One region of the Cytobacillus sp. Hz8 genome, then DNA from elsewhere that is predicted to be linked to it. Evidence: riboswitches for the same ligand, from Rfam matches in the RefSeq annotation. Region 1 holds a riboswitch; each other region holds the start of a gene.
What was found. A riboswitch is a leader RNA that binds a small molecule or an ion and turns the genes downstream of it on or off. The one in region 1 is predicted to bind S-adenosylmethionine.
Positions count from the first base shown of each region.

Region 2: it holds a riboswitch for S-adenosylmethionine, as region 1 does, so the genes downstream of both, ACE38V_RS10800 (Fur-regulated basic protein FbpA) here and ACE38V_RS18650 (hypothetical protein) in region 1, are expected to answer to the same signal.
Region 3: it holds a riboswitch for S-adenosylmethionine, as region 1 does, so the genes downstream of both, ACE38V_RS11950 (O-acetylhomoserine aminocarboxypropyltransferase/cysteine synthase family protein) here and ACE38V_RS18650 (hypothetical protein) in region 1, are expected to answer to the same signal.

Region 1 is NZ_JBHKFI010000019.1:26,835-30,115, reverse strand. Features, by position in the region: gene ACE38V_RS18665 (cysteine hydrolase family protein) at 1-380, opposite strand, end outside; gene ACE38V_RS18660 (Lrp/AsnC family transcriptional regulator) at 499-939, shown strand; gene ACE38V_RS18655 (universal stress protein) at 1,149-1,595, shown strand; SAM riboswitch class I at 1,812-1,903, shown strand; gene ACE38V_RS18650 (hypothetical protein) at 2,000-2,263, shown strand; gene ACE38V_RS18645 (hypothetical protein) at 2,400-2,681, shown strand; gene ACE38V_RS18640 (phosphoribosyl-ATP pyrophosphohydrolase) at 2,698-3,030, shown strand.
Region 2 is NZ_JBHKFI010000007.1:95,218-98,498, forward strand. Features, by position in the region: gene hypE (hydrogenase expression/formation protein HypE) at 1-947, shown strand, start outside; SAM riboswitch class I at 1,126-1,231, shown strand; gene ACE38V_RS10800 (Fur-regulated basic protein FbpA) at 1,316-1,510, shown strand; gene ACE38V_RS10805 (peptide ABC transporter substrate-binding protein) at 1,964-3,281, shown strand, end outside.
Region 3 is NZ_JBHKFI010000008.1:126,411-129,691, forward strand. Features, by position in the region: gene ACE38V_RS11935 (toprim domain-containing protein) at 1-323, shown strand, start outside; gene ACE38V_RS11940 (thioredoxin family protein) at 342-644, shown strand; gene ACE38V_RS11945 (hypothetical protein) at 880-1,215, shown strand; SAM riboswitch class I at 1,296-1,396, shown strand; gene ACE38V_RS11950 (O-acetylhomoserine aminocarboxypropyltransferase/cysteine synthase family protein) at 1,490-2,806, shown strand; SAM riboswitch class I at 2,961-3,072, shown strand.

The DNA.
Region 1 (3,281 bases):
GCTGCTCTGACGGTGGCATCAACGCACATATGCGTCATCATTCCTACTATTATAAGGTTTGTTACTCCTTTTTCTTTTAATTTGCTTTCTAATTCGGTCTTGAAAAAACTGTTAGGTGTATGTTTTATGATAACATTTTCGTGCTCTAAAGGAAGGACGGCTTTATTTATTTTAGCTCCCTCTGTATTTGGCAGAAAGAAGCTTGCCCCTTTATTAATGGAGATATGCTGAATATGAAAAATATTATTTTTGTCATTCTGTCTAAACCATTCAAGTATTTTTCTAGCATTGGCAGAAGCGGCAACAGGGTTGCTTAATTCCATCTTTCCATTTGGAAAATAGTCATTTTGAATATCAATAATGATTAAAGCTAAAGTCATTTTCTTCACCTCATTGAAATATTTATTATAATAAAATGATAAAGATGATCTTGAATTTTATCGATACTTTGGTGAAACACTTTTAGATTAAATCATTTCATGGTGAAAGGAATTTATTATGGAACTTGATAACATTGATTTTCAAATTTTGCGGTTACTAACCAAAAACTCACGCATACAATGGAAGGACTTAGGGGAACAAATTCATATGACGGGACAAGCAGTTGGGAACCGTATTAAAAAACTGGAGGATAGCGGCGTCATAAAATCCTACTCCTTAATCATCGATGAAATGAAATTGGGGCTTCCTTTTACAGCGTTTGTCATTATTCATATGAAAACAACTAATCATGATTCGTTTATTCGCTTTATTCAGGAACGAAATGAGGTTGTTGAAGCTCATCGAATTTCGGGGGGAGGCTGTTATCATTTAAAATTAAAAGTTAAATCACAAGAACAGTTGAATCTTATTCTTAATAACATTCTCGATTATGGGAATTATAGCTTAAATCTATCAATCCAAGAGATTAAACAGAATAATCCGTTGGGGGCCATATAACCCAGAAAGAGCATTCCATGATTACTTGATAATTTATGGTGCAGGCTTCTTTTTCGTTATGGAGATTGGGGGCAGGTGCTCATAAGATGATTTAACCTTAAAACAGATTTTGAAAAAAGTCTGAATGACATAGGAAATAGGGTGGGGATTGCAGAATTAGTAATATAACAAAGAAAAACGGTTTTTTTACGGGAAAGGATGATCTCCTAATGAACGAAGAAGCGACAAAAGTGAAGGCACAAATTATTGTTCCAATTGATGATTCTACTTATTCCCATCAAGCACTTGAATTTGCCATATCTTATGCAAAACAAATAGATGGGGAGCTTATTCTTACGAATGTGCAACCAACCTATTCATCTCCAAATTTGCATCGCTTTATATCTAAGCAAGAAATTCAGGAGTATATACATGATACAGCAGAAGAAATTTTGGAGAGAGCACTGCAATCGATTTCAACCGAAAACGTCCATATTGAAAAGGTAATCCGTATAGGGATTCCAAAAGTGGAAATTACTAAGCTGGCGGAAGAAAGGAAAGCTTATTGTATAGTGATGGGTACTCGCGGCATGGGTGCTGTGAAGAGTGCCTTAATAGGAAGTGTAAGCCTAGGGGTTCTACAGTTATCTCCATGTCCAGTCACCGTTGTTCCTTAGAAGGATTTCTGAAAAGAAGTAGCAAGAGACTATCTTTAACATGATTAAAATGGCTAACATGGATATTAACTTGAGATTAGCCATCTCCTAAAACGTGAGTTGAATAATCGAAAAACATGAAAAAAGAGTATAAATATTTTCATCATTTCCGGTAAGACAGATAGGATGATCAATATTTTTTTCAAACAATCCTCATATAATGATACTAAGTTAATAAGGTTATCAAGAGTGAACGAGAGTACTGGCTCAACGACTTCACAGCAACCTGCCAAGCACGGTAAGGAGCTTCAACCAGTGAATGATAACGTCGGACTAAAAAGGTTCCTTGTTGCATTTACGCTTGCAACGAGGAGCCTTTTTTCTTGATGCTTTATTAAAAATAAGGATAAGGGAGAGGTTTGAATATGATTGTCAACGGAGTAATCAGAAGTTATATTTCAAAATCAATGAAAGCGGAAAGATTCATTTTTTTAGTGGCGGAATTAATCGAAAGCCAGTTACAGGAGTGGGATAGGGCATATGAACTGATTCTTATGAAGCAAGCGGATTACACAATAGTTGTAAAAAATAAAGTTGACTCCTATGAAGTTACCATAGCAGAAAATGAACTGGCTACCCTTCAAAAAAGGAGCCCGTACTCTCTGACAGAAAAATGTGGGAGGAATTAGAGAAACAAGGACTAGAAGTCAAGAAGGAGTATGGGAATTATATCGAATATGTATTTATCGATCGATTCATAGAAAACGGAAAAAACGAACGGGCCTTTTGAGATGATAAATCCATGAACCAAAGGGAGTTGATTATATGAACAAAATGAACAAATGGAATCGATTATTTATTCGTCAAGGGTTTATGGTGGAAGAGAAGAGCTTTAATGTGTTTGATTGTACAAGTAAAACAAATGAGAATATGGAATTTCTCCTTGATGGTTTAAGAAAGCTTTCCATTATTTTTACCTACGAGAATAGTATTTTAACAATAAGCAATGAACCAATATCTGAAGACCTCTGTCTAAAATGTTTTGATCTCAAAGATCGAGGTCGTGGAGAAGGGCTATGGTTTCGACATTTGGTTGAATATTCATAAAGGAGGAGGAAGAAAAATGCCTGTGTATAATAAATTAGTACGTGACAAAATCCCTGATATTATCAAGAATAGTGGAAAAGAAGCCTTTACAAAAATTCTTTCTGACTATGAATACAAAACAGAGCTAAGAAAAAAAGCTCAAGAGGAATTATCGGAGTATTTAGAAGCCGATACTGATCGAGATAGTATAGAAGAATTAGCTGATTTACTTGAAATTATTCATTCATTAGCTAGTATTCATGGAGCAACGTATGAAGAATTAGAAGATGTGCGTCAGAAAAAGGCAGATGAACGTGGTGGATTTAATAATAGGATTTTTTTAACTGTGGTTAGTAATGAAGAAAATTGAATTAGTTACAGAGAATATCATTGAAAAAATAATGGAGGGTTTAATCTCAGTAAAAATGACAAAAAAATCTTGTTTTATTTAACAAAGGAAATTTGTAAATTCCGGTTGCATGAGTATTTCGAGAGAAGAGAAGGTAGAAAATAAATAATATCCAATTATTTCCTGATTTCTATGGAGTTGCCTGTAAATAGGTGGTTCCATTTTCTCTCTCACTTTTAACTTGAAAGAAAGAGTTATTTATTAGTGATTGA
Region 2 (3,281 bases), on a different contig from region 1:
TACAAGATGTATTTGTTAAGGCGTTTGGGCATAATGAATTTGCTCGCTTTGATGCAGCTGTCTTTCCATCTCCCTCTGTAAAAATGGCTGTGACGACGGATAGCTTCGTGGTAAAACCAATCTTTTTCCCTGGTGGAAACATCGGAAAACTTGCTATTGCTGGGACGGTTAATGACCTGGCTGTAAGTGGAATGATTCCGCAATATTTAACAGCGGGTTTTATTATTGAAGAGGGCTTCAAGGTGAAAGAACTGAAGGAAATTGTTCATTCAATGGCAGAAGAGGCACAAAAAGCTCAGGTCCAAATTGTGGCAGGCGACACAAAGGTGGTAGAACGAGGAAGTATTGATGGGCTTTACATCAACACTACCGGAATCGGCTTTATTCATCCTACACATCCTGTCCAACCGGAATTAATGGATGAAGGAGACTCCATTATTGTTAATGGCACAATCGGTGACCATGGCATTGCGATTTTAGGTGCACGGGGAGAGCTTGGAATTAAGACGGAACTGCAGAGTGATTGTGCGGCGCTGAATGGGTTGATTGCTAGTGTGATAGATTCGGTTGATGGGATTCGAATCATGCGGGATCCTACACGAGGCGGTCTCGCAACGACGCTTGTAGAAATCGCAGAGGATTTTGGAATCTCCATGGAAATAGAAAATGAAGAAATCCCAATTCGAAGCGAAGTAAAAGGTGCCTGTGATATCCTTGGATTCGATCCACTTTATCTTGCAAATGAGGGAAAAGTTATTTTCATTGTGAAAAAAGAGCAAGAAGCACAGGTTCTTCAGCTACTAAAACAGCACGAGCTTGGACAAAATGCTAAAGTCATCGGTCATATAACAGGCAAAGAGAAAGGAACGCTTCATTTAAAAACGGGACTTGGCAGTACGAGAAAGCTGCATAGACTTTCTGGAATGATGCTGCCGCGAATTTGTTAAATTGAACTAGACCTGAAAATCATTAGGCAGTAGCACATAAGTTGTGTTGCTGCCTGATGATTTTCAGGTTTTTAAAAGTGAAGTTTTTTTTCCTCTAAATAATGGTTGACAAATCGGAATAGTAGGTTTATTTTATACATAAAGCTAAAATAAAATTTAAATATTCTTTGATATATCCAACTTATCAAGAGAGGTGGAGGGAATGGCCCTTTGATACCTCAGCAACAGGTTCTTTTAAGAACACTGTGCTAATTCCAACAAGCATTATGCTTGGAAGATGAGTTAGGGTGACATGTTACTGAGTCAATCCTATTCTTATCTTTAAGAATAGGATTTTTATTTTTTATCAAATAAAGGGAGTGAATGAAATGAGTAACTATCCTTGTAAAAATCTTGAAAAGCGGCGCAAAGAATTAATAAATATACTTACTACTTTTGAATTCTATAAAAATGGTGATAAGAGTCTGTATGAATTACCTCTTCCTGATTTAGAACATGAGTATGAATCATTTCAAGCAAATTTGCATCCGCATATCGGTGTGGGTTCTATACATTGGGTTTAGTGATAAACAGGGAATCTTTTACCCGAAAAAATGAAGTTAAAAAATTATAGACTGGATTGGTCTTGTATCAAAGTATTGAATTATGCTTGTTCGATATCTTTTAGAAATAAAAAAATCATATACTAGTTGTCTTGTTTTGTGAAGCCATAATTAATTTGTTTCATAGAGTATCATAAATCCGACTATTCCTATTGGCTTACTAAAACTGATTTTGAAGCTTTAACAGGTCAATAGATAGTACAATACATTTTCAACAAGAGCTCAAACGTTACAAAATTTAGAAATAGGAGGAACTTACATAATGAAATATGGCATCCAATACAGAAATTTGTGTTGCTGTCTTCAAAAGGATAGTTGATTGAAAAGAAAAAACTAATTGCTAGTAAGTGTGTTTCAGTGAAAGGAATTATTTACTAAATAATTTAATTTTAGAGAAAGATAGGAGTAAAAAAGATGCAAAAAATTAAAAGAAAATTAAGTATATTGATTGGATCATTATTTGTGATTACATCGTTAGTAGGTTGCTCTGCTAATACGAATGGAAGCAATAATTCCTCAGGCGAAAAGGCAAGTGGAAAGTCAGGTGAGCAATTAGCCGATAATCAAGTGTTAAATTGGGTTGCACCAACAGAAATACCAACAGCAGACTCCGTAAAGGAATATGATACTGCAAGTGCAGAGCAAATTAATATTTTTGCTGAAGGATTGTATAAAATTAACGGGAAAAATGAGGCTGTTCCAGCTATTGCTGACGGTGAACCTAAAGCAACGAACAAGGAGAAAACACAATATATTATTAATATTAAAAAAGATTTGAAATGGTCAAATGGTGATCCATTGACGGCAAAAGATTTTGTTTATGCATGGCAGCGCTTGTTTGATCCTAAAACCGCTGCACAAAATGCCAGCACTTATTTTAATATAAAAAATGCTCAAGCCATTAATGAAGGAAAAATAGATAAAAGTAAATTAGGGATTAAGGCACTATCCGATACGCAGTTGCAAATTGATTTGGAATATTCCGATGTATATTTTAAAGAGACACTTTCCTCTACGAACCTTTTTCCTCAAAATGAGAAGTTTGTAACGGAGAAAGGTGATAAATACGGTAAAAGCAGTGAAGATACTTTAAGCAATGGTCCGCTCGTATTGTCAGATTGGGATGGTACCGGATTAAGTTGGAAGTATAAGAAGAACAAATATTATTGGGATAAAGATAACATCTCTCTCAAGCAAATTAATGTGCAAGTTGTAAAAGAAACGGCTACTGGAATTAATCTGTATCAGGCTGGGACAATTGATGGTGTTACATTATCTGGTGACTTTATTAAACAATTCAAAGATGACCCGGGATATATAAATATTTTAGCACTTCGCGCAACAAACCTTGAATTAGGAACCAGTTCAAATAAAAACCTGCAAAATGAGAATCTGCGTAAGGCATTAAGTTTATCCATTGATCGAAATGAATTGGTCAAGAATGTATTAGCTGATGGTTCTCGTGCAGCAACTGGGGCTATTCCAAAGGGGATGGCAAAGGACCCGAAAAATGAAGAAGATTTTGCAGATGCAGCTGGAGAATTAGTGAAGCACGATACGGATCAAGCGAAAAAATTATGGGAAAAAGCAAAAGAAGAGCTTGGTGTAGATAAAGTTTCATTTACATTAATAACCTCTGATGATGGTGATTCTAAGACTATCGGTGAATATTTACAAAGTCAAATAGAAACGGCATTGCCAGGCGTTACCATTAACTTGAGTAATGTTCCTG
Region 3 (3,281 bases), on a different contig from region 1:
TGGAAGGAACATCGGATAAAAGAAAAATAATGAATATTATCAAGGAACCTATTGATGTGATCTGCACGAATGGAACCATTAGCATGACAAAGCTTGATGAATTAGTAGACACACTTGAGGATCGCGATATTTATATTTTAGTCGATGCTGATGAAGCAGGGATGAAGCTGCGGAATCAATTAAAAAGAGAATTTCCTGATGCTGAGCATCTTTATATTGATAGGTGCTATCGTGAAGTAGCAACGGCTCCAGAATATCACTTAGCAACTGTATTAACGGGAGCAAATATAGATGTCTATACAGAATTTTTAGACAGAGGTTAGCAAATGGATGAGTCATCAATGTCAGGTTTAAAACAATATATGGAGAAAAAGGGAGTGTCTTTCCTCTATTTGTATACTCCCCTTTGTGGAACGTGTAAAATTGCCGGTAAGATTCTCGAAGTAGTTGAACAATTATTACCAAATGAGCAATTTCGCAAAATGAATTTAAATTTCATACCAGAATATGCTAAAGAATGGTCAATAGAAAGTGTGCCTTGCCTTCTTATCTTTCAGAATGGGAAAATTCTTGAAAGAATTTATGCATTTCACTCCGTTCCTCATTTATATGAAAAATTACAAGGTCTAGTGAAATCTAATTGAAGATAAGAGTATTTTTTACCAATGGACAAAGTGTTGAAATTTGGCATTGAAAGTCCCAAAACACTCGACATCAATTAGGATGCTCTTGTAAATTTTGACATATTTCTTAGGAAATAAAAGACGATGGAAGATAAAAAGCTCCATTGTCTTTTTTTTGTCGAAAGAAAATAAAAGTTGTTAAAGGGATTTATGCCATTTAATAGAATTATTATCTACAAAAGGGAGTGTGAGAACATTGCAAGACGTTTTGGTTGATTTTATTAACGGAGTCAAGGGCAAAAAACATTTAATGGACTTGTTAAATGATTCATTAATTAAATTAAGCATTAAAACGGAAAAAAGCAATGCGAATCTGTTAATTGGTAAAGGTGATCTTCTCATGGTTAATTCAGATGATGTCATTCGACCAGACTGTGAAATTATAGGTGAGGAGCGAATTATTGAATCCGTGTTAGAAGGAAAAGTGAAATTACGAGAGGCAGTAAAAAGGGAAAAATTGGAAATGATAGCAACATACAGAACAACACTCTATTTAGAAACCTTGTTTATTCTTGGGAAACCCTACCAATAATATTAAAAAAACATTGACGGTCATAAACTAATTATGCTAATATTCATGTAATCATAATTTTTTGAAAATAATTAAATAGGTTCTTATCTAGAGAGGTGGAGGGACTGGCCCTATGAAGCCCGGCAACCGGTTGATTTACACGGTGCTAATTCCAGCAGAGGATTACTCTGACAGATAAGAAGAGTTCGATATCAAACCTCTTCTTATGAAGAGGTTTTTTTATCGTTTGCTGAAATATGCTAAAAAATGATAAGAAAAAGGGAGAGTTGAGAAAATGACAGAAAAACAAAAAAATTATCACTTTGAAACCCTTGGAGTTCATGGCGGACTTGAACCAGATCCAGTGACAGGAGCAAGGGCGGTACCCATTTATCAAAATAATGCCTACCAGTTTAAAAATACAGAACATGCAGCCAATTTGTTTGGGTTAAAGGAACCTGGTTACATTTATACTCGTATTCATAACCCGACTCTAACTGTATTTGAAGAAAGAATTGCTTTGCTTGAAGGAGGCGTAGGTGCTTTAGCAGTTGCCAGCGGAATGGCGGCAATCACATTAGCAATATTAAATATTGCTCAAGCTGGTGATGAAATTGTTGCTGCATCCAATTTATATGGGGGTACATATAACTTATTTGCTGTTACCTTACCGAAATATGGAATCAGCGTAAAGCTTGTTGAGCCAGATTCTTTAGATAACTTCAAAAATGCCATTACCGATAAGACGAAGGCCATTTATGCTGAAACGATTGGTAATCCAAGTTTAAAAGTTCTTGATATTGAAGGTGTAGCGAATATTGCTCATGAAGCAGGTATTCCACTGATTGTTGATAATACTTTTGCAACTCCGTACTTATGCAGACCAATCGAATTTGGAGCTGATATTGTTGTACACTCAGCAACAAAATGGTTGTTAGGAAATGGAACCACTCTTGGTGGCGTAATTGTAGATGGAGGAAAGTTTGATTGGAATTCACCTAAATTCCCTGGATTTACTGAACCAGACCCAAGCTACCACGATATTGTTTATAGCGAAGCATTAGGAGCGGTGGCCTATATTACAAAAGCAAGAGTTCAGCTTCTTCGTGATTTTGGACCAACCTTGAGTCCACAAAATGCCTTTCAATTTACCCTTGGATTAGAGACTCTACATGTAAGAATGAAGGAACATGTCGCAAACACGAAGATCATTGTGGATTACTTACAAAAACATCCAGCAGTAACATGGATCATCTACCCTGGCCTTGAAACAAGTTCCGATAAAGTTCTTGTAGATAAATATTTTCCTAAAGGTGCTGGATCTGTTGTTGTTTTTGGAATTGCAGGGGGCAGAGAAGCAGGGGCTGCATTTATTAATCATCTAGAATTATGGGCTCATGTGGCGAACGTCGGTGATGCAAAAAGTCTTGTTATACATCCAGCAAGTACGACTCATCAACAATTAGATGCAGAAGGATTAGCCGCTGCAGGAGTACCTGAGGATCTCATTCGCCTTTCTATTGGTATTGAAAATGCAGACGATCTCATTGAGGATTTAGAGCAAGCGATTGGGGCGGCAACAGGGATTACAAGTCTCGCAGCAAAGGCTTAATCTTTAATATTGATATAATAATTATTAGGGAATTTACCAGTATAAAACAGTTGAATTGTCATTGACACCCTTTTATTTCCGTGATACGATAAGTCTCGTAACAATTTTATGAACTTTTCTGAAATAGAACTTAATTGAATATAGATGAGATTCACTCTTATCAAGAGAGGTGGAGGGATGTGCCCGATGAAACCCGGCAACCGTCAATATGATTATTGAAATGGTGCCAATTCACACAGAACAATGATTGTTTTGGTAGATAAGAGAAAGGACATGAATGAATGCCTTTCTGCTTATCTGTGCAGAAAGGTTTTTTTATTAGTTATAAGGGAAAAGTAAATCTATTAACGAAAGCCAGATAAAACAAAGTAATGGATTGAAATTGGATGATAAATCCGTTTTGGGAAATTTAAATACGGTGCTCACAATCTTTATAACTATTAATCAATCTATTTTTATCAGAAATATCGGAAAT